Regions from separate parts of the Dactylosporangium sp. NPDC051485 genome, predicted to be linked through region 2. Evidence: riboswitches for the same ligand, from Rfam matches in the RefSeq annotation. Region 2 holds a riboswitch; each other region holds the start of a gene.
What was found. Region 2 has a riboswitch for cyclic di-AMP ahead of AB0M46_RS43155 (NlpC/P60 family protein). Riboswitches for the same ligand answer to the same signal wherever they lie in the genome.
Positions count from the first base shown of each region.

Region 1: linked by a shared signal. The riboswitch ahead of AB0M46_RS11525 (NlpC/P60 family protein) and the one ahead of AB0M46_RS43155 (NlpC/P60 family protein) in region 2 are both predicted to bind cyclic di-AMP.
Region 3: linked by a shared signal. The riboswitch ahead of AB0M46_RS34390 (C39 family peptidase) and the one ahead of AB0M46_RS43155 (NlpC/P60 family protein) in region 2 are both predicted to bind cyclic di-AMP.
Region 4: linked by a shared signal. The riboswitch ahead of AB0M46_RS49780 (hypothetical protein) and the one ahead of AB0M46_RS43155 (NlpC/P60 family protein) in region 2 are both predicted to bind cyclic di-AMP.

Region 1 is NZ_JBFAZW010000015.1:128,405-132,884, forward strand. It holds gene AB0M46_RS11505 (sugar ABC transporter ATP-binding protein) at 1-633, shown strand, start outside; gene AB0M46_RS11510 (ABC transporter permease) at 630-1,640, shown strand; gene AB0M46_RS11515 (hypothetical protein) at 1,998-2,441, shown strand; gene AB0M46_RS11520 (hypothetical protein) at 2,801-3,130, opposite strand; cyclic di-AMP (ydaO/yuaA leader) riboswitch at 3,355-3,497, shown strand; gene AB0M46_RS11525 (NlpC/P60 family protein) at 3,503-4,480, shown strand, end outside.
Region 2 is NZ_JBFAZW010000120.1:26,897-31,376, reverse strand. It holds partial or broken gene AB0M46_RS43170 (PAS domain S-box protein) at 1-339, opposite strand, end outside; gene AB0M46_RS43165 (hypothetical protein) at 752-1,513, shown strand; gene AB0M46_RS43160 (DUF5753 domain-containing protein) at 1,847-2,674, shown strand; cyclic di-AMP (ydaO/yuaA leader) riboswitch at 2,897-3,069, shown strand; gene AB0M46_RS43155 (NlpC/P60 family protein) at 3,113-4,087, shown strand; gene AB0M46_RS43150 (methyltransferase domain-containing protein) at 4,138-4,480, shown strand, end outside.
Region 3 is NZ_JBFAZW010000075.1:19,720-24,199, forward strand. It holds gene AB0M46_RS34385 (ferredoxin reductase family protein) at 1-617, opposite strand, end outside; gene AB0M46_RS34390 (C39 family peptidase) at 601-1,356, opposite strand; cyclic di-AMP (ydaO/yuaA leader) riboswitch at 1,363-1,505, opposite strand; gene AB0M46_RS34395 (C40 family peptidase) at 1,902-2,900, shown strand; gene AB0M46_RS34400 (hypothetical protein) at 2,911-3,147, shown strand; gene AB0M46_RS34405 (hypothetical protein) at 3,091-4,480, opposite strand, start outside.
Region 4 is NZ_JBFAZW010000194.1:5,724-10,203, forward strand. It holds gene AB0M46_RS49770 (TetR/AcrR family transcriptional regulator) at 1-573, shown strand, start outside; gene AB0M46_RS49775 (maleylpyruvate isomerase family mycothiol-dependent enzyme) at 570-1,361, shown strand; cyclic di-AMP (ydaO/yuaA leader) riboswitch at 1,659-1,802, shown strand; gene AB0M46_RS49780 (hypothetical protein) at 2,066-2,887, shown strand; gene AB0M46_RS49785 (zinc-dependent alcohol dehydrogenase family protein) at 3,123-4,109, shown strand; gene AB0M46_RS49790 (Stf0 family sulfotransferase) at 4,257-4,480, shown strand, end outside.

The DNA.
Region 1 (4,480 bases), on a different contig from region 2:
GTCACCGGCTCCGGCAGCAGCGGCAAGGTGTCCCTGGCCGAGACCGTCGGCGGGCTGCGCCGGGCGAGCACCGGCGCGATCCACGCCGGCGGCGACCCCGTCGGGCCGGGCGTCCCCGCGGCGCTCGAGGCCGGCATCGGGCTCGTCCCGCAGGACCGGCACCGGGAGGGACTGGTGCCGCTGCTGTCGGTGGCCGAGAACGCCACCATGCCGATCGCCGACCGGCTCGGCCCCGCCGGCGTGATCGTGCCGTCGCGGCGGCGGGCCGTGGCCGAGGAGTTCATCCGCCAGTACGACATCCGCGCCGAGGGCCCCGATGCGCCCGTCGCCAGCCTCTCCGGCGGCAACGCCCAGAAGGTCGTCCTCGCCCGCGCGCTGTCCACCCGGCCGCGGGTCCTCGTGCTCATCAACCCGACCGCGGGCGTCGACGTGCGCTCCAAGGAGTCGCTGCTCGGGGCGGTCCGCGCCGCCGCCGACGCCGGCACCGGGGTGCTCATGGTCTCCGACGAGCTCGACGACCTGCGCCACTGCGACCGGGTCCTCGTCATGTTCCACGGGCGGGTCACCGCCGAGCTGCAGGCAGGTTGGAGCGACACCGACGTGGTCGCCGCCGTCGAAGGAGTCTCCGCATGACCACCACGCTTCCCGCTCAGGAGACGCCCGTGCGGCGGCGCGCCGTGCCGCGGCTGGCCCGGATGCGCGACCTGGCGCTCGTCCCGGCGATCGTCGCGCTGCTCGTCGTCGGCGCGCTCATCGACCCGGTCTTCCTGACCCGGGCCAACCTCGTCAACGTGCTGCAGCAGCAGACCGAGCTGTCGCTGCTCGTGCTCGCCGAGACGCTCATCCTCATCGGCGGGCGCTTCGACCTGTCGCTGGAGTCGACCGTCGGGCTCGCCCCCGCCCTCGGGGTCGCGCTGGTCATCCCGGCCGCCAGCCACGGCCTCGGCACCGAATGGGCCACCGCCCTGGCCGTCCCGCTGTGCCTGCTCGCCGGCGTGCTCGTCGGCGCGCTGAACGGGGTGCTCATCCTGCGCTTCGGGCTGTCCGCGTTCATCGTCACGCTCGGGATGCTCATCACGCTGCGGGGCGTGCAGATCGGCATCACCGGCGGGCAGAGCCTCTTCGACCCGCCGCCGTCGGTGATGTACCTCGGCAACACCGCCTGGCTGGGCCTGCCCCTGTCGATCTGGGTGTGCGCGGTGGTCTTCGCCGCCGGCATCGCCGTGCTCGGCTGGTTCCGCCACGGCCGGGCCGTCTACGCCATCGGCGGCAACGCCGACGCGGCCCGGGCCGCCGGCATCCGCACCGACCGGGTCATGTACGCCGTCTTCATGATCGCCGGCCTGCTCGCCGCGCTGGCCGGCCTGCTCATGACCGGCCGCCTCGGCTCCATCGCCGCCGCACAGGGCGACGGCATGATCTTCAAGGTGTTCGCCGCCGCGGTCATCGGCGGCGTGAGCATGAACGGGGGCAAGGGCACCCTCTTCGGCGCCCTGTGCGGCGTGCTCGTGCTCGGCCTGGTCGAGAACGTGCTCACCCTCGCCGGCGTCTCGGCGCAGTGGATCCAGGCGGTGTACGGCCTGGTCATCCTCGTCGCCCTGGTCCTCGCCCGCCTCACCACGGGACGCGCCCAGGACTGAGGTCTGTGTCGAAGTCCGGGGTGTGCGTCTCGTCGTCCGGCCACGTGCCGGTGAGCGCTTGACGCACGCCGGCACGTGCTCAGCGATGCTCGCAGCTGTCTCGACGAGGCACGCCACGACGTCGCCCTCGGATGGGAGGCCCGGCAGTCAGCCGGGCCTTCCATCCGGAATCGACGCGGCCGCGGTGGCATCGACATCGATGAGGGCCTGCATGGTGACGCCGAAGTAGCGGGTGTCGTTGACATAGGTCGCGGCAGTTCATGATCCATAATGGCTGGCGTGCGGAGTGCCCCCATCGGCGCAACACCCGGTCAGGCTGTTCGCCGACGTCTGCGCTCGCTGGCTGCGCTGGAACTCATGAACATCCCACTGCAAGGCGGGGTATGGTTCGGCCTGGTCGGGCTACCGGCTACGGCAACCAACCTGGTCGGCTTCGCGTTGTTTGCGCTCTTGCTTGTCGAGGGCGCCGCGTACTGGGTAGCCAAACTGCATCAGATGAGCGTTCGCCGGCGCCACATTCCGGCTTTGGCGGCATTTCGCGCGGCCCGCATCGTCAACCCGCTGTTCCTGGCCGCTGGCCTCGTGGCCACTGGATCCGTCGCGGCGACGGATCCAGGGCGCACCTCCTGGCCAGGACTGGCCTTTGCACTGTTCGCGGTCCTGGAGTATGTCAACTACTTTCACGTCCAGCTCATGCATGACACGCTCGTGGACCTGCGCCGACTACGGTCGGTCGGCCTGCGTGCCTCCCACCTCGCGCGCGACATCGCGCGGGCCGCGTCCGATACATCTGTGCGATGACGACCTGACGTCACGAAGGGCCGGCGAGGCCTTGCATGCCCCTGGAACCGTCCAATCGGGTGTACCTGATCGGGCCCGCAGGCCGCAGGCAGCCAGCGCACTGACATCAAGCGGAAGCGTGCACCCGTCGTGGGTCTGCGACCTCGACGCGACTCAGCGTGACTGCCCTTCCTGTGCCGGGTTGTGTCTGGCAGACGAAGTCATGGAGGTCGGCCGGCCAACCGCACCGAAATAGCGCTGGCCTCAGCCGTACATCGACACTTCCCAACGCCATCGCGCTCAGCCGGAAACCGCGACGACACATACTGCGGACGGTGGCGTTGGTGGCACAGAAGGTGATGTGCGGGCAAAGGCCGGCCTCAGCGGTGGCCGGTGCCGTTGCAGCTCGTGCAGCGCACGTAGCCGGTGCCGCCGCAGAAGTGGTGATGCTGGGGGCGGCCGTCGGCGCCGTAGACGTAGCCGCCGTTGCAGGTGTCCGACTGCTTGCCGCTGCCGCCGCAGCTGCCGCAGAGCGGGGCCGGCTGCGGCGGCTGCCACGTCTTCGCCGGCGGTGGCTCGCCACCACCGCCGGAGTCGTGCCTGGCGCCGCCGCGCTTGCCGGCCGCGACGGCGATGACGATCGCCACGATCAGGGGGCACAGGCACAGCAGGCCGCAGCCGAAGAGCTGGCCGAGCGAGTAGGCGTCCATTGGGGTCCTCCGGCCCGGGGCACCACACGAAGGGCGAGACGATGATCCCGGCGCGGGGTCCGCCCGGCCATCGACCGTGCGGGCGATGAGGGGTGTCCTCCGATCAGTGCAGGTTCTCGTTAAGTCCCGCTTAGATCATCGCTGGGCGGTTTCGTGGTCGCGGGCTTGCCGTTACGTTGGGTCTCGGCCTGGCCGGCCGTCGTCGCCCAAACCCCGGGTGGCCCGGGCAGGCTCCGCCGAGTCGCGTGCGCGCGAGCCGGGGACCCACCAGATCCCCATCGGGGTGAATCCGCGGACCCGCGGTAGGGCGCGCCTTCTTCTCGCCCGAACCCGCCAGCTCACCCGGTAGGCGGCGGGAAGAAGGAACCTGCTGTGTTCAACGGACGGACGGTGTTGCGCGCCGCGGTGGCCGCGGTGGCGGTGGCGGCGATGGTCGCGCCCGCCTGCGCGGCCCACGCGGACCCGTCACCGGAAGAGATCCAGGCCCAGATCGACAAGGGCAACAAGGAAGTCGAGCTCGTCGTCGAGCAGTACAACAAGGTCAACGGCGATCTCGAGGCGACCCAGGCGGCGATCGCGAAGCTGCAGGCCGACCTGGGGCCGCTGCAGACCAGCATGGACGCGGCCCGCGAGAACGCCGGCCAGGTCGCCGTCAGCGCCTACAAGACCGGTGGCAACCTCGCCACCTGGTCGCTCATGCTCGGGGCGGCCTCGTCGGAGAGCTTCACCGACCGGGTCGGCACCCTCGAGCAGATCTCCCGCAGCCAGCAGCGTGACCTCGACGCCTTCAGCGCGGCCAAGGGCGCGGTCGATGCGGAGCAGCGGCGGCTGGGCGACCAGGTCGCCGCGCAGAGCCGGCAGAAGACCGAGCTGGAGACCCGGCGCAAGCAGATCGAGGGCGACATCGCCCGGCTCGACGAGATGCAGCGCAAGGCCGAGCAGGCCGCCGCCGCGGCGGCCGCGAAGGCCAAGACGACGACGCCGGCCAAGCCCGCGCCGAACCCGGGGCCGCCGCCGGCGGTCTCCGGCGCGGCCGGCAAGGCGGTCTCCTACGCGTGGGCGCAGCTGGGCAAGAAGTACGTCTGGGGCACCGCCGGGCCGAACACCTTCGACTGTTCCGGGCTGACCATGATGGCCTGGAACGCGGCCGGGGTGTCGCTGCCGCACAACGCCGCCGAGCAGTACTCCAGGGTCAAGCACATCTCCCGCAGCCAGCTCGTCCCGGGCGACCTGGTGTTCTACAACGGGCTCGGGCACGTCGGCATCTACATCGGCAACAACCAGATCATCCACGCGCCGAACAGCCGCACCGTGGTGAAGGTGGCCCCGATCGACATCGACACGCTCTAC
Region 2 (4,480 bases):
CACGACGATCGCCCCGAGGTACAGCACCATCGTCGGCGTGCTGGAGCGCTGGGTCGCGACGCCGAACCGCACGAGGGAGTCGTAGGCGCTGCTCGCCACCGCCGCTAGCAGCAGGGTCAGGACGAGGGCCAGGTGGCGCCAGAAGCGGCCACTACGGCGGTTCGGGGCGGCCCGGGCCGTGCGCAGGATGACGATCACCGCCAGCGTGACGCACGCGGGGACGGGCAGCCAGCCGACGACCGGATGCATGAGCGCGCCGGGCCACTGCGCAGCCAGCCAGGCGACGCTCAGCACGGCGAGCGCCGCCGTCCAGCGCAGCAGCCGAACGTCCAACGCCATACAGGCCGATCCCACTCCTGCCCCGCTAGCCAACATGGTGTCGATTCGGCGAGGGCGGTCCGGACCTGAGGGGTATGGGCGAATTGCCACAGTAATCGGATGGCGCTAGGCGCCGTCATGATCACTACGTAGTCGGGCGGTCACACATCGATGCCATCCGGTGCTAGGTTGACCGCATCACGCTTCCTCACCCTCGCGCGACGCAGCGGGCTCGCAGAAGAGAGAAAGGGATGCCATGACGGAGGGCCGGCATCATCGGCGTCACGACGACGACCACACGGCCGACGGGATCTACGTCCCGCCCCCGCGTGAGGTGCCACGCCCCCGATCCCGACACCCCGAGCCGGCCGACCGGCCGCCGCCCGCCGCGCCCTCTCCCTGGGCCCCAGCGGCGCCCGGCGGGCCCCCACCGGTGGACCCGGCCCCGCAGCACGCGCGATCGCCGGAGTGGACCGCCCGCCCCTCCCCCTGGGTGCCGGTCGACGACGAGTACGACGACGGGTACGCGGACGAGTACCCCGACGAGGAAGACTCGTACGCGGCGGAGGAGAACGAACCCACGGCTCCCCCGCCACGTGCGGACACGCGCCCCCGGTACGAGCCGCCGCAGCAGAACTGGACGGCGGACGAACCGGGGCTGACGCTGCGCGCCGGCCCGCGGCGGTCATCGCCCCGGTATGAGCCACCCGCGGAGGAGGAGCCGCCTCCCCGGTACACGCCGCCGGCCGAGGAACGAGCCAAAGCCGAAGAGGAGCGGCCGCAGCCGCTCTATCCCCAGGAGTGGCCGCCGCAGCCGCGACGCGAAGACTGGGCGTCCGAACCGCAACGCGAAGAGTGGCTGCCGGAGCCGCGACGCGAAGAGTGGGCACCCGAGCCGCACCCCGCCGGCGCGCCCGCCGGTCCGCCCCCGCAGCACCGCTCGTCCGCGACCGCGTGGTGGATCGCCATCGGCGTGATCATCGTGGCGCTGGCCGTCGCGGCCGGCGTGCTGGTCGGGCTGAGCCTGGCCGCCCGCGGCGGGTCGGCCGACTCACCCGCCGGGGCCGCCGGGGCCAGCTGCGGCGGCCGGGAGGTACTGCGGGTCACCGTCGCGCCCGGGCACGCCGCGGCCGGCATCGGAGCCAACCAGGCCGGCGGCTGCAGGCTCGTCGCGGTCACCGTCGAGCAGGCCTAGGGATCCCGGCCACCGCGGCGGCCGGGTTTGTGGCCACCTGGACCCAGTACAAACGCCTGGCGTGAAGCACCGCCCGGCTCCGCGGGCTCGAGGACGCGACCAGGCCGGCGTGTCCTGCGCGAGATGTCCCAGCTCACCGGCGGTCCGGCGGTCGCCTCGAACGACCCCGGCGGCCTCGCCAGCGCCATGGCCAAGATCTTCCTGGCGGCACCCGCCCAGCACTGAGCCGTCCAGGAAATCGGATCGCGTCAGGTGCATCAGCCGCAAATCGGGTAGATACGCGGAGCCCTCAACCGGGGCCATGCCATATGTACGCGATTGGGGGGATGGTCTATGAGCGGGCCCATCGTGGGCAAGCGCCGGCTCCGGGCCGAGCTGCGGCGGCTGCGGCGGGAGCGGGAGCTGACCCAGGACCTGGTGGCCGCCGAGATGGAGTGGTCGCTGTCCAAACTCATCCGCATCGAGAACGGCACCGTCGCCATCTCGGTGAGCGACCTGCGTAGCCTGCTGGCCTACTACCGGGTGCACGACCCGCGCACCGTCGACGAGCTGCTCGAGCTGGCCCGCGCGGCCAAGCGGCGGATGTGGTGGGACGAGTACCGCACCATGCTGGCCGGCCAGCAGATCACCTACGTCGGATTCGAGGCGGAGGCGACCAGCATCGGCGAGTTCGCCCCGATAATGTTCCCGACCCTGCTGCAGACCCGGCGCTACGCCCACGCCACCAGCGACGTGGAGTCTCCGCTGGCCGAGCGGCGGGTCGAGTTCCACGCCCGGCGCCAGGAGGAGCTGTTCGGCCGGGAGGAGCCGCCCCGCGTGGAGCTGTTCCTGGACGAGTCGGTGCTGCGCCGCGGCCCCGTCCCCGGCGACGAGGCACTGCTGGTCGACCAGCTGGAGCATGCGATCGAGTTCGCCCAGCGCCCGTACGCCGATGTGCGGGTGATCGCGCTCAACGCCGGGTACCACCCCGGCTGGGAGGGCGACTTCACGCTGCTGGAGTTCGGCGCCGACGACGGCGTGCTCTACCGCCAGCAACTGCTGTGGGAGGAGCCGGAGCTCATCGCCACGTACCGCAGGAACCTGGAGCGGCTGCGCGAGCGTGCCCTGCCGGCGGAGTCCTCGGCCGACCTCATGCGCCAGATCGCCCACGAATTGAAGTGAGGCCCGGGGCCGGGCGCGCACCCGGCCCCGGAACCCTTCGCACCTTGTCGATGCCTCCGGCGACCAACTGTCACTGTGCGGTACGCGCGACCAACCCCCGGTAATACGGACTTTTCCATGCATTACCGATCGATGAGGACACACGGCTTCCACCCGGCGAATGATCACGTTAAGTTAGGCTCTGGCCTGCTCGGCAGTCCGTCATCCACCCCGGATGACGCCGGGCAAGCGCCGCCGAATCGAGTTCGGCGCGCCGGGCAGAGACATCGACGGCGCGTGATCGAACCGGGGACCCAGAGTGTTCGTGGGGTGAATCCGCAGCGCACTGCGGTAGGGCGTTTTTTCTTCCCGCCCGAACCCGTCAGCTAACCCGGTAGGCGGTAGTCGGTGAAGAAGGGTCATCCTTCCTTGTCCACTGGACACCGTGCCCACCGGTCGATGCTGCGAACCCTCCTGCTCGGGTTCGTGATGCTCGCGGTGCTCGCACCGAGCACGGTCGCGCACGCCGATCCCACGCTCGCCGAGATCGAGGCCCAGCTCGACAAGTCGAATCAGGACCTCGAGGCCACAATCGAGGCCTGGAACGGCATCAACGCCGACCTGGCGACCACCCAGGCCAAGGCGGCCGAGCTGCAGGCGAAGCTCAAGCCGCTGCAGGACGGGGTCGACGAGACCAGCGCCAACGTCGAGCAGTTCGCGATCGCGCAATTCAAGACGGCCGGCAACATGCAGGCCATCTCGGCCATCCTCAACGCCAGCGACACGGGCTCCCTCATGGATCAGATGTCCATGCTGCAACAGATCACGCACACCCAGCAGAAGGACATCGAGAACTACCGCAACGCCAAGAGCAAGTACGACGACGAGAAGAAGCAGCTCGACGAGCTGCTGGCCGCGCAGACCACGCAGAAGTCGGACATCGAGAGCAAGCGCAAGGTGATCGAGGGCGACATCAAGAAGCTGCAGGATCTGCAGAAGAAGGCCGTCGCCGCGGGCTCCAAGAAGGTCAACCCGCCGTCGTACAACCCGGGCACCCTGCCCCCCGCCTCCGGCAGGGCCGGCGCCGCCGTGGCATTCGCCAAGGCGCAGCTGGGCAAGCCGTACGTGTTCGGCTCCGCCGGACCGAACAGCTACGACTGTTCGGGTCTGACCATGGCCGCCTGGAAGGCCGCGGGCGTGAGCCTCACGCACCAGGCGTCGCGCCAGTTCTCGGAGATCACAGCGCACTACAGGACGAGCACGCTTCCGTTCGACACACTGGAACCGGGCGACCTGATCTTCTACAACGGCCTTGGCCACGTCGGGATCTACGTCGGGAACAAGTCGATCATCCACGCGCCGCACACCGGCACGGTCGTGCAGTACGCCTCGGCCACCGTGGACAGCGTGTACGGCTGGGCGCGCCCGCAGTAGCGCTCCCCCACCCGCTTCGCCAAGACGCCATGCCCTTCATGATGGAGGGCATGGCGTCTTGGGATCCGGGGCAGTACAACCGCTTCGCCGAGGAGCGGGCGCGGCCCTTCCACGAACTCGTCGCGCGCATCCCGACCACCGCGGCGGTCGCCGTGGCCGACATCGGCTGCGGGCCGGGCGACATGACCGCCACCCTCGCCGAGCGCTGGCCCGACGCGGCCGTCCTCGGCCTCGACTCCTCGCCGGACATGATCGCGGCGGCGGAGCGGTTCCGGTCGCCGCAGCTGCGCTTCCAGCTCGCCGACGCCTCGGCCTGGCGCCCCCAGCGGGGATCGCTCGACGTGATCGTGGCCAACGCCTCGCTGCAGTGGGTCGACGACCACGCGACGCTGC
Region 3 (4,480 bases), on a different contig from region 2:
TACAGCCGGGCCAACGGCGCGGCGAGGAAGTCCGCGCCGGTCCACAACTGGTGCGGCAGGACCAGGCCCACGCCGAGATAGGCGTACAGGTGCAGCAGGTGCCACGACTCGTAGCGCAGCCGGCGCCGCGCCGCCCGGATCGAGGTGACGGTGACCAGGACCAGCGCCGCGGTACCCACGGCCGCCAGCAGCATCCCCGGGTAGTTGGCAACCAGCTCCCAGGCCTGGCGCAACAGGGACAGGTGCAGGGTTTGCGCGTAGCCGACGGTGATCAAGACGAGGTGGGCGAGCATCAGGGTGAACGAGGTGAATCCGATCCGCCGGTGCCAGCCGGCCAGCCGGTCCTGGCCGTAGGCGCGTTCCAGGACCGGCACCCGGGCCATCAGCAGTACCTGGATGAGCAGCAGATCGGCCGAGACCAGCCCGGTCAGCCGGCCGACGGACGTGACGCCGGCGGCCAGCGAGCCGAGGCCGTGCAGGCCGCCACCGGAAGCCCACATCGTGACCACGACCAGGACGCTGGACGCCAGGGCCGGGCCCAGGACGTCCGGCCACCACGACGCCGCCGGGCCGCCATCAGCCGATCGGCGCTGCCGGTGCTCAATACGAGTAGCCACGCTGGGAGATCCAGTCGGCCAGCTTCGGAGTGCTCAGCCAGTAGGTGCCGTCCCCGCTCGGGTCGGCCGGGTCGGCGATCTTCACCGCACCGCCGCCGTCGCGGTATCCGACGACCGTCAGGTAGTGACCGCCCTCGTAGGCGTGCACGGCACCGGCGGTGTCGGTCACATGGCCCGCAATGTTGGCGACGATCGCCCGTCCGCCGCCGACCGTGGCCAGCACGTCGGCCTGCAGCTGCGCGGCCTGCGCGGGCGTTGCCGGGTAGGCCGGGATCTCCCTGGTCTGGTACACCGTACTGCCGTGCCCGAGCACGCGGTTGAGCACGCGGGTGGTGTCGAAGGCCGAGTTCGTCCCGCTGGTGGTGGTGCCCAGCATGGCCGCGGCCTCGTCCTGGCTGACGGCGTGACCGGCCGCCGTCAGCGCGATCCGGGTGGCCGCCGGCCCGCAGAAGTAGTAGTTCGGCTGCAACTGGAACTGGTACTTGAGGAGCATCGTCGCCGGCGCGGCGGCCGCCGGCTTGTCGAGCGGCGGCGCGGCCTCGTCGGCCTTCGGCGGTTGCGTGGCCGGCACGGCTCCCGCCGCGACGGTGCGCTCAGCCGGCGGATCGCTGAGCTGACTGAGGACGATGCCGGCCACGGCCGCCGCGGCGAGCAGCGCGCACGCGATCACAGTGGTCCGCGGCCGGCGGATACCCTCGGCGCGCCGGGCATGGTGCTGTAGGGGGTGGCTGCTGTGCACAGGCAGATCTCCTTACGCGTCCGCCTACCGGGTTAGCTGACGGATTCGGGCGCGAAGGTCGCCCTACCGCGGGCCGTCGGCCCGCGGATTCACCCCAGATGTGCGGTGGGTCCCCGGCTCGTGCATGCACGACTCAGCGGGCCTGCCCCGGCGTCACCTGTGGTGAGCACGAACCGGGCCAAGCGAGCCATGACGTTACTCAAGGGCCACCACCCTGCCAAGGCCAGCTAGCTGGAAGAAGCCGCACATCGATCGACTACGCAACGCGTTGCCAGCATCACGACACGGGCTCGCCCAGCGAGTCTAGCAGGTAATATGTAGCTAAATCAATGCCATTTATCTCCTACTGTCCGTAGGAGATGGCCTTGTGCTCGATGGAGACAGTGCGTAAGGTCTGCTGCGGCCGGGCACCTGGCGTCGATCAACTCCGATCGACGCGGTCGCCCGGTGCCGACCCGGCGACCCTCGGGCGCGCAATCCGCGGCACAGCGCAGTTGCGGCCCGAACCCGCCAGGCGGCCGTAGCGAAGAAGGAGTCCGCCGCACGTGCCGCCACGCCGCCCGCACTGCGTCCCGACCACCAACCTCCCCGCACGCGCCGCGATCGCGGTGCTCACCGCGGTCGCGGTGCTGCTGGCCGGCACCGGGGCGGCGCAGGCCGAGCCGACCCCGGCGGAGCTGGAAGCCCAGATCGACGAGATGTGGAACCAGCTCGAGCCCACCATCGAGCAGTACAACCGGGTGCACACCCAGCTCAAAGACAACCAGGCCAGGGCCGCGGCTCTGCAGCAGCAGTTGCAGCCGTTGCAGGCGCAGGTCGACGCGGCGATGGGCAAGATCAGCGATATCGCGGTCCGGCAGTACAAGATCGGCCGGGTCACGACCATGCAGGTGCTGCTCGGCGGCGGCACTCCGACCGACATGCTGGATCAGCTCGCGGTCATCAACGCGATCGCCCGCAACGAACGCGCCGAGATCCAGAGCGTGGCCGCCGCCCGGGACAAGCTCGCCGGCGACAAGCAGGCACTGGACGCGCTCATCGCCCAGGAGGCGACGCAGGACGCCGACCTGGCGGCGAAGAAGACCCAGATCGAGGGCAAGCTCGCCGAGTTGCAGAAGCTACGCCAGCAGGTGTACGGCAGCAGCGGCGCCACCGGCACCCTCAAGCCCGTTGCCTGCCCGGTCGAGTACCTCGGCGGGCCCGGCGGCACCGCGGCAAAGAAGGCGTGCGAGCTCATCGGCAAGCCCTACATCTGGGGCGCGGCCGGCCCCAAGGGCTATGACTGCTCCGGGTTGACCCTGGCCGCATGGGCCACCGCCGGGGTGACGCTGCGGCACTACACCAAGTGGCAGTGGGACGACGCCAAGCCGGTCTCCAAGGCCGACCTGCGTCCCGGGGACCTGGTGTTCTTCTACAGCGACCTGCACCACATGGGCATGTACGTCGGCGGCGGCTGGATGGTCCACGCACCCACCACGGGCGACTACGTCCGCATGGCCAAACTCGATGGCCGGCCCATCACCGGCTACCGCCGCCCCGGCTGACACCCCGCCGGTGCTGCTCACCGGCGACAAGGTCGACCGGGTCCGCGCCATCCAGCGCGAGAACCAGCGGGTCACGGTCCTCGGTGACGGCGTCGACGACGCCCCCGCCCTGGCCACCGCCGACGCGGTCCTCGTCCGCAACGACCTGGCAGCCCTGCCCGCCACCTATCTGTCGATGGGGCACGCCCGGTCAGGACGCCAAGTCTGCGCCGGCCAGGGCGTGCAACTCGTCGGGGTGGTTCGGTAGCCCGTTACGGCCGAGGACCCCGGACAGGTTGACGTCGAACGTCCACACGTTGGCACTCTCGGCGATGGCGCGGATGACGGTGCGCTGTGGGTCGGTGAGGGGGTCGCCCTCCTGGTACGCCGCGGTGGGAAAGACGATGTCCAGCAGCGCGTTGGCGACAGACACGGCATCAACGGCGTTGACCTGGTCGAGGACCGCGCACAGTTCGGTCAGCTGCGCGCCGGCCTGGTCGGCCGGGAGCAGGGCGAGGGCGGTGGTGACGTCGGTCAACGGTTCTTCGCCGAGGAACAGGCTGCCGTAGCCGGTCGGCACGAGGTCGCCGCGCAGCGCGTCAACGAGCACCCGCACACCGTCGGCGGCGGGAGTGTGGTGCTGGCGGACCCAGGTCAGCGCGGCGCAGAACCGCAGCAGTGGGTCGTCGCCGCGCAGGTGCGGTTGGAGGGCCTGCCGGGTCTGCGGGCCGCTGTCGTGCAGCGCCAGGCCGAGCAGGATCGCCGCCCGGATCTTGCGCTTCGGTTCGGTCGCGAGCCGGTCCCGTAACGCATCCGCGGCGGCCGCGCCCGGTGCGGCGGCGAGCAGCGTGACCGCGCGGCGCCGCAACCCGGCCCGCCGGTGGGCGGCGAGCCTCGTCCAGGTCGGTACCGCGTCGGCGAGGCTGGTGAGCACCTCGTGGTAGGCGCATTCCGCACCGTGGTTTGTCGCGTCGCCGGGCAGGCTGGCGTGGATGCGTTTGAGGCGGTGTACGGCGGCGGGTGAGCCGTCCCGGGTGGCGATACCCATCAGCAGGTCCAGCAGCCGCTTCCGGTCGTCGTCGGTGGCGACCCGGTCGACCAATGCGGTCATGTACCGAAACGCCGGGCCCGTGGCCTCGGCGACCGTGTGCTGGTGCCACAGCAGGTTCGACAGCACGGCCAGGGCCACGGAGAAGGCGTGCGGGTCCGCCACGGTCAGTCCCTTGAGCAGGAACGGCAGGTGGCTCCCGCGGCCGTGGAACGTGTCGAGGTCGTCCCACGCCACCGCGTCCGCGCCGGCGAGCTCGGGCGGTGCCGGCGCCGCGTGCCAGGCGCGCAGGGCATGGGCGACACGGCCGAGGTTGGCGTTGTTCGCCAACCGGTCGAGGCCCTCGAACGACACGTCGCCGAGGTCGGTGCCGCCGGGGCCGAACAGCCGCCACTGCCCTACCGGCCCGCCGCCGGTGCCGGGCTCCACCGGCCCCTCGGCGATGACCGCGCCGGTGGCGTCCAGGGCCCGCCACCAATCGACCGGTTGACCGTCGACGGTGGCGTCGGTCGGGGTGACCTCGGCGGTGCGGGTTCCTGACTCGTCGAACCAG
Region 4 (4,480 bases), on a different contig from region 2:
CGTACGGCCACGCGGCGGGAGATCGTCGACGCCGCGTGGCAGGTCGCGCGGGACAGGGGCCTGTCCCAGGTCACGCTGCGGGACGTGGCCGACCTGGTTGGGATGCGGGCGCCGTCGCTGTACACCCACTTCGCGTCGAAGAACGCCATCTACGACGCCATGTTCGGCGACGCCTGGACGCAGTTCCTGGAGTACTCGAAGACGGCCGAGGCGAACGAGCCCCGCCCGAGCCGGTCCGCCATGCGCTTCTACGCCCGCGTGTTCTTCGACTTCGCGGTGGCGTTCCCGGCCCGCCACCAGCTGATGAACCTGCGCACGCTCCCCGACTTCACGCCCTCGCCCGAGGCCTACGCGCCGTCCGTCGCCGTCATGGCGGACTTCATCGCCCGGATGGCCCGCCACGGCGTGCGCGAACAGGCCGACATCGACCTGTTCGTCGCCATCGTCGGCGGGATGATCGACGCCCAGCTCGCCAACGACCCGGGCGGCACGCGCTGGTCGGCGCTGCTCGATCGGGGCATCGACATGTTCGCCGACAACGTCGGCATCACCGACGAGAGGACCCGGCCATGACCGCCACGACCGCGCCCCCGCCCCGGCTGCCGCGCATCGAGCGGGGCCTGGCGATGTGCCTCGCCGAGACCGAGTACGCCCGCTGCGCCGACCTGCTGACCAGGCTGGATCCCCAGCAGTGGTCGGCCCCGACGGCCAACACCGGATGGACGGTCCGCGACACCGCCGGCCACATGCTCGGCATGGCGCAGATGATGGCCAGCCTGCCGCAACTGCTCGGGCAGCTGTCGACGTCGATGCGGCAGGCCCGGCAGGCCAAGGCGCCCGTCTCCATCGACTTCCTCACCGCGCTGCAGGTGCGGCGCAACGCCGGCCTCACTACGGCCGAGCTCATCCGGCGCTGGCGGGAGGTGTCCCCGAGAGCCCTGCGCGGCCGCCGGCGCCTGCCGGGCCTGCTGCTGCGGCGCACCCTGCCCGAGGCTCAACTGGTCGGCGGGCACCTGGAGCGATGGACGGTCGGCTACCTGACGGACATCGTCCTGACCCGCGACCCCTTCATGCACCGGCTCGACATCTGCGCCGCGATCGGCCTGGACCCACAGCCCACCGCGGAGCACGACGGCCTCCTCGTCGACGACGTCGTGCGCGAATGGGCCGAACGCCACGGCCACCCCTACACCCTGGAACTGACCGGCCCGGCCGGCGGCGTGTGGGGCACCGGCGGCGAACGGATCACGCTGGACGCGCTGGACTTCTGCCGCCGGGTCTCCGGGCGCGGCGAGGCCACCGGCCTGCTGGCCACCGGCCTGCTAGCGACCGGCCTGCTGGCGACCGCCGTACCGTTCTGAGGCCGCCCGCCGCCACCAGCGCCCGTTCCGTCACCAGACAGGTCTCCGGGGCCCCGTGCCCGTCCGCCGCGCCCCGGGCGTGAGACGTCCCGCCCTCGGGCGCTGTCTCTTCATGCCCCCCACGACGCCGAGGCGCTGCCGCCTGACCGCGTCGACGTGCGTCACTTTCGCCGCAAAGTCGCAGGTCGCCGGGGTGCTAGCGGCCCCTCGGCAGTTCTGATCGAGGGGTTCACCTGCGTGTCCGAAGCGGCTATGGTCATGGGGCTCGCCGCTGATTGTCACCGTTCCGGGTGACGACGCGGCGGCCCGCCGAGTCGCGCTCGAACGAGCCGGGGACCCAAAAGCCACTGGGGTGAATCCGTGCGGCCACGTGCCGTGCGGTAGGGCGATCCTCCCGCCCGAATCCGTCAGCTAACCCGGTAGGCGGCACCGGAAGGAGCAGCGCATGCAGACCATCGGACGGCGCCATACCTCGGCACAGCGCCCCGCCGGCCGGCGACGCGGCCGCTGCGACTAACCGTCCGGGGGCCACACGCCGGCCCCGGCCACAGATCCGCGACCAGCACCGTCCCCAGTGGACGGTCGATGGCGCGACCCCTCGTTCCGTACCGGCCCTGCGACGCGCGGGCCGGCGATGCAGTCTGTCGAGGTTTCCGTGCAGTACCCCACGCGACCCAACCAATTCCCGGCCGGGAGGAGCATCCGTGCCGGCCGATAGGAACGGCGGGCCGCGGCACCTGCGACGTGAACGGCGCGGCCGTCACTCGGCCGTCCGCTGGCACCTCGGCCTGTCCTCAGCCTGCGCCGTCATCGCGTTCGCCGTCATCGGCGCGCTGCTGCTGGTGTTCTCGCACGGCGGTCGCTCACAGCCCGTGGCGCAGTCCGGACCGTCCGCGCAGCGCGAGGACGACCGGGTGGCGGACGCCGAGCGCCGCGCGTCCCGCGGCGAGCAGCGCACCGGCGACACGCCCAGCGGGCAACCATCGGCATCGGCGAGCGGTGGCCAGCAGCCGTCACCGGCGGGCACTGCCGTGCCGGCGCCGCCGAACACGACCACCGCCGCGCCGGCAAAACCCGCGCCGGCGCCAACGGTCATCGCCCCGGTCGGCGGGCTGACCCAGGCCGAGATGAAGAACGCCGTCACGATCGTCCGCACCGGGCAGGAACAGAAGCTGCCGAACCGCGCGTACGTCGTGGCGATCGCCACCGCGCTGCAGGAAAGCCACCTGCACAACCTCGCCAACCCCAACGTTCCCGAATCGCTCAACCTGCCCAACGAGGGCGTGGGCAGCGACCACGACTCGGTCGGGCTGTTCCAGCAGCGGCCGAGCTGGGGCACCGTCGCCGAGCTGATGAACCCGGCGGAGGCCGCACGCCGCTTCTACGCCGCACTCGTCAAGGTCGACGGCTGGGAGCAGATGGCGGTGACCGTGGCGGCGCAGACGGTCCAGGTGTCGGCGTACCCGGACGCCTACGCCAAGTGGCAGGCGCTCGCCGAGCAGGTCGTTGCCACCGTCGCACCGTGAGCCGGCGGGCCCACTCACCGAGGCGGAGCAGGCCCGCCGTCGCGCCGTGAGCCGGCGGGGCGGGCCCCGCTGGAGCCCATGCGCACGGCGGGCGCCCGGGCCATCCGGCACGGCGATGCCCGTCCTCGAAGCCCAGAAGCGAGCGCACGCCGGAATCGTCGCGCCCCCACCGCATGATGCGGCGCCGCCGGGGCATATGCCGCCGACGTAGCACGCCGCTGATCCGGGGGATCTCATGTCGCAGCTGCTCGTCACGTCGTACGGCGATCCGCGGGAATCCGTATCACTGGAGCCGTCGTCCGATCCGGTGCTGGGGACCGACGACATCCTGGTCGAGATGGAGGCCGCGCCGGTCAACCCGTCCGACTTCCTGCTCGTGCGGGGCGACTACGGGGTGCGGCCGCCGCTGCCGAGCCCGCTCGGTGGCGAGGGCGTCGGGCGGGTGGTCGACGCCGGCGTGGGCGCGGGCAGGCAGCTGGTCGGGCGGAGGGTGGTCATCCTGCCCAACTACGAACAGGGCACCTGGGCGGACCGGGTCGCGACGTCGTACCGCAATGTCGTGCCGATCCGCGACGACGGCGACCCGCTGCAACTCGCCATGCTGCCGATCAACCCGGCGACCGCCTACCTGTTGCTGCACAAGTTCGCCAAGCTGGCCCCCGGCGACTGGGTCGGCCTGAACGCCGCCAACTCCGCCGTCGGCCAGTGCGTCATCGCCCTCGCCCGGCTGCAGGGCCTCAAGACGCTCAACGTCGTGCGGCGCGAGGCCGCGGCCCAGACGGTACGCGACGCCGGCGGAGACCGCGTGATCGTCGCCGGGGACGACCTGCCCGCGCGGATCGCCGACGCGCTGGACGGTGCGCAGCTCAGCCTGGCGCTGGATGCCACGGCCGGCCCGGTCGTCGCCGACCTCGCCGCGGCGCTGAAGTTCCGGGGCACGATCGTCAGCTACGCCTACGTGACCGACGCGCCCCCGGCCGTCCGCGCCCACGACGTCATCTTCAACGAGGTGACACACACCGGGTTCTGGCTGCTCAACTGGCTGCGCCACGCCCCCCGCACCGAGATCGAGCAGACCTACCACGCGCTCAACGACCTCATCGCCAACGGCGAGCTGACCGTCCCGGTCGACGCGACCTACCGCCTGGCCGACTACCACGAGGCGATCGAACACGCGATGACACCGCAACGCAGCGGAAAGATCCTCTTCACCTTCGCCTGACGGCCACTTCAACCGATGACGGCCCGCGTCCCGACGGGCAACGCCGCTTCGCCGCCGAAATCGGCCGCCGCCCGGCTCCCGGCCTGCCGAATCCAGTTCCACATAATCGGGTTGCATGCCCGACTGTCGTTGCGATTACATCCGGCGATGCCCACGGAGATCGCCTACCGCGCCGACTCGTACTTCGTCTGCGCCACACCCCGCACAGGCAGCTCCCTGCTCCTCGGGCTGCTGAATTCCACGGAGGTCTGCGGTCACCCTCAGGCGTATTTTCGTGCGCCTGACGAACGGCTCTGGGCCGATCGATGGCAGATCCCTCGCACCGCCGAAGGTGGCTTCAACTACGCGGACTACGCGCAGGCCGCGCGTGC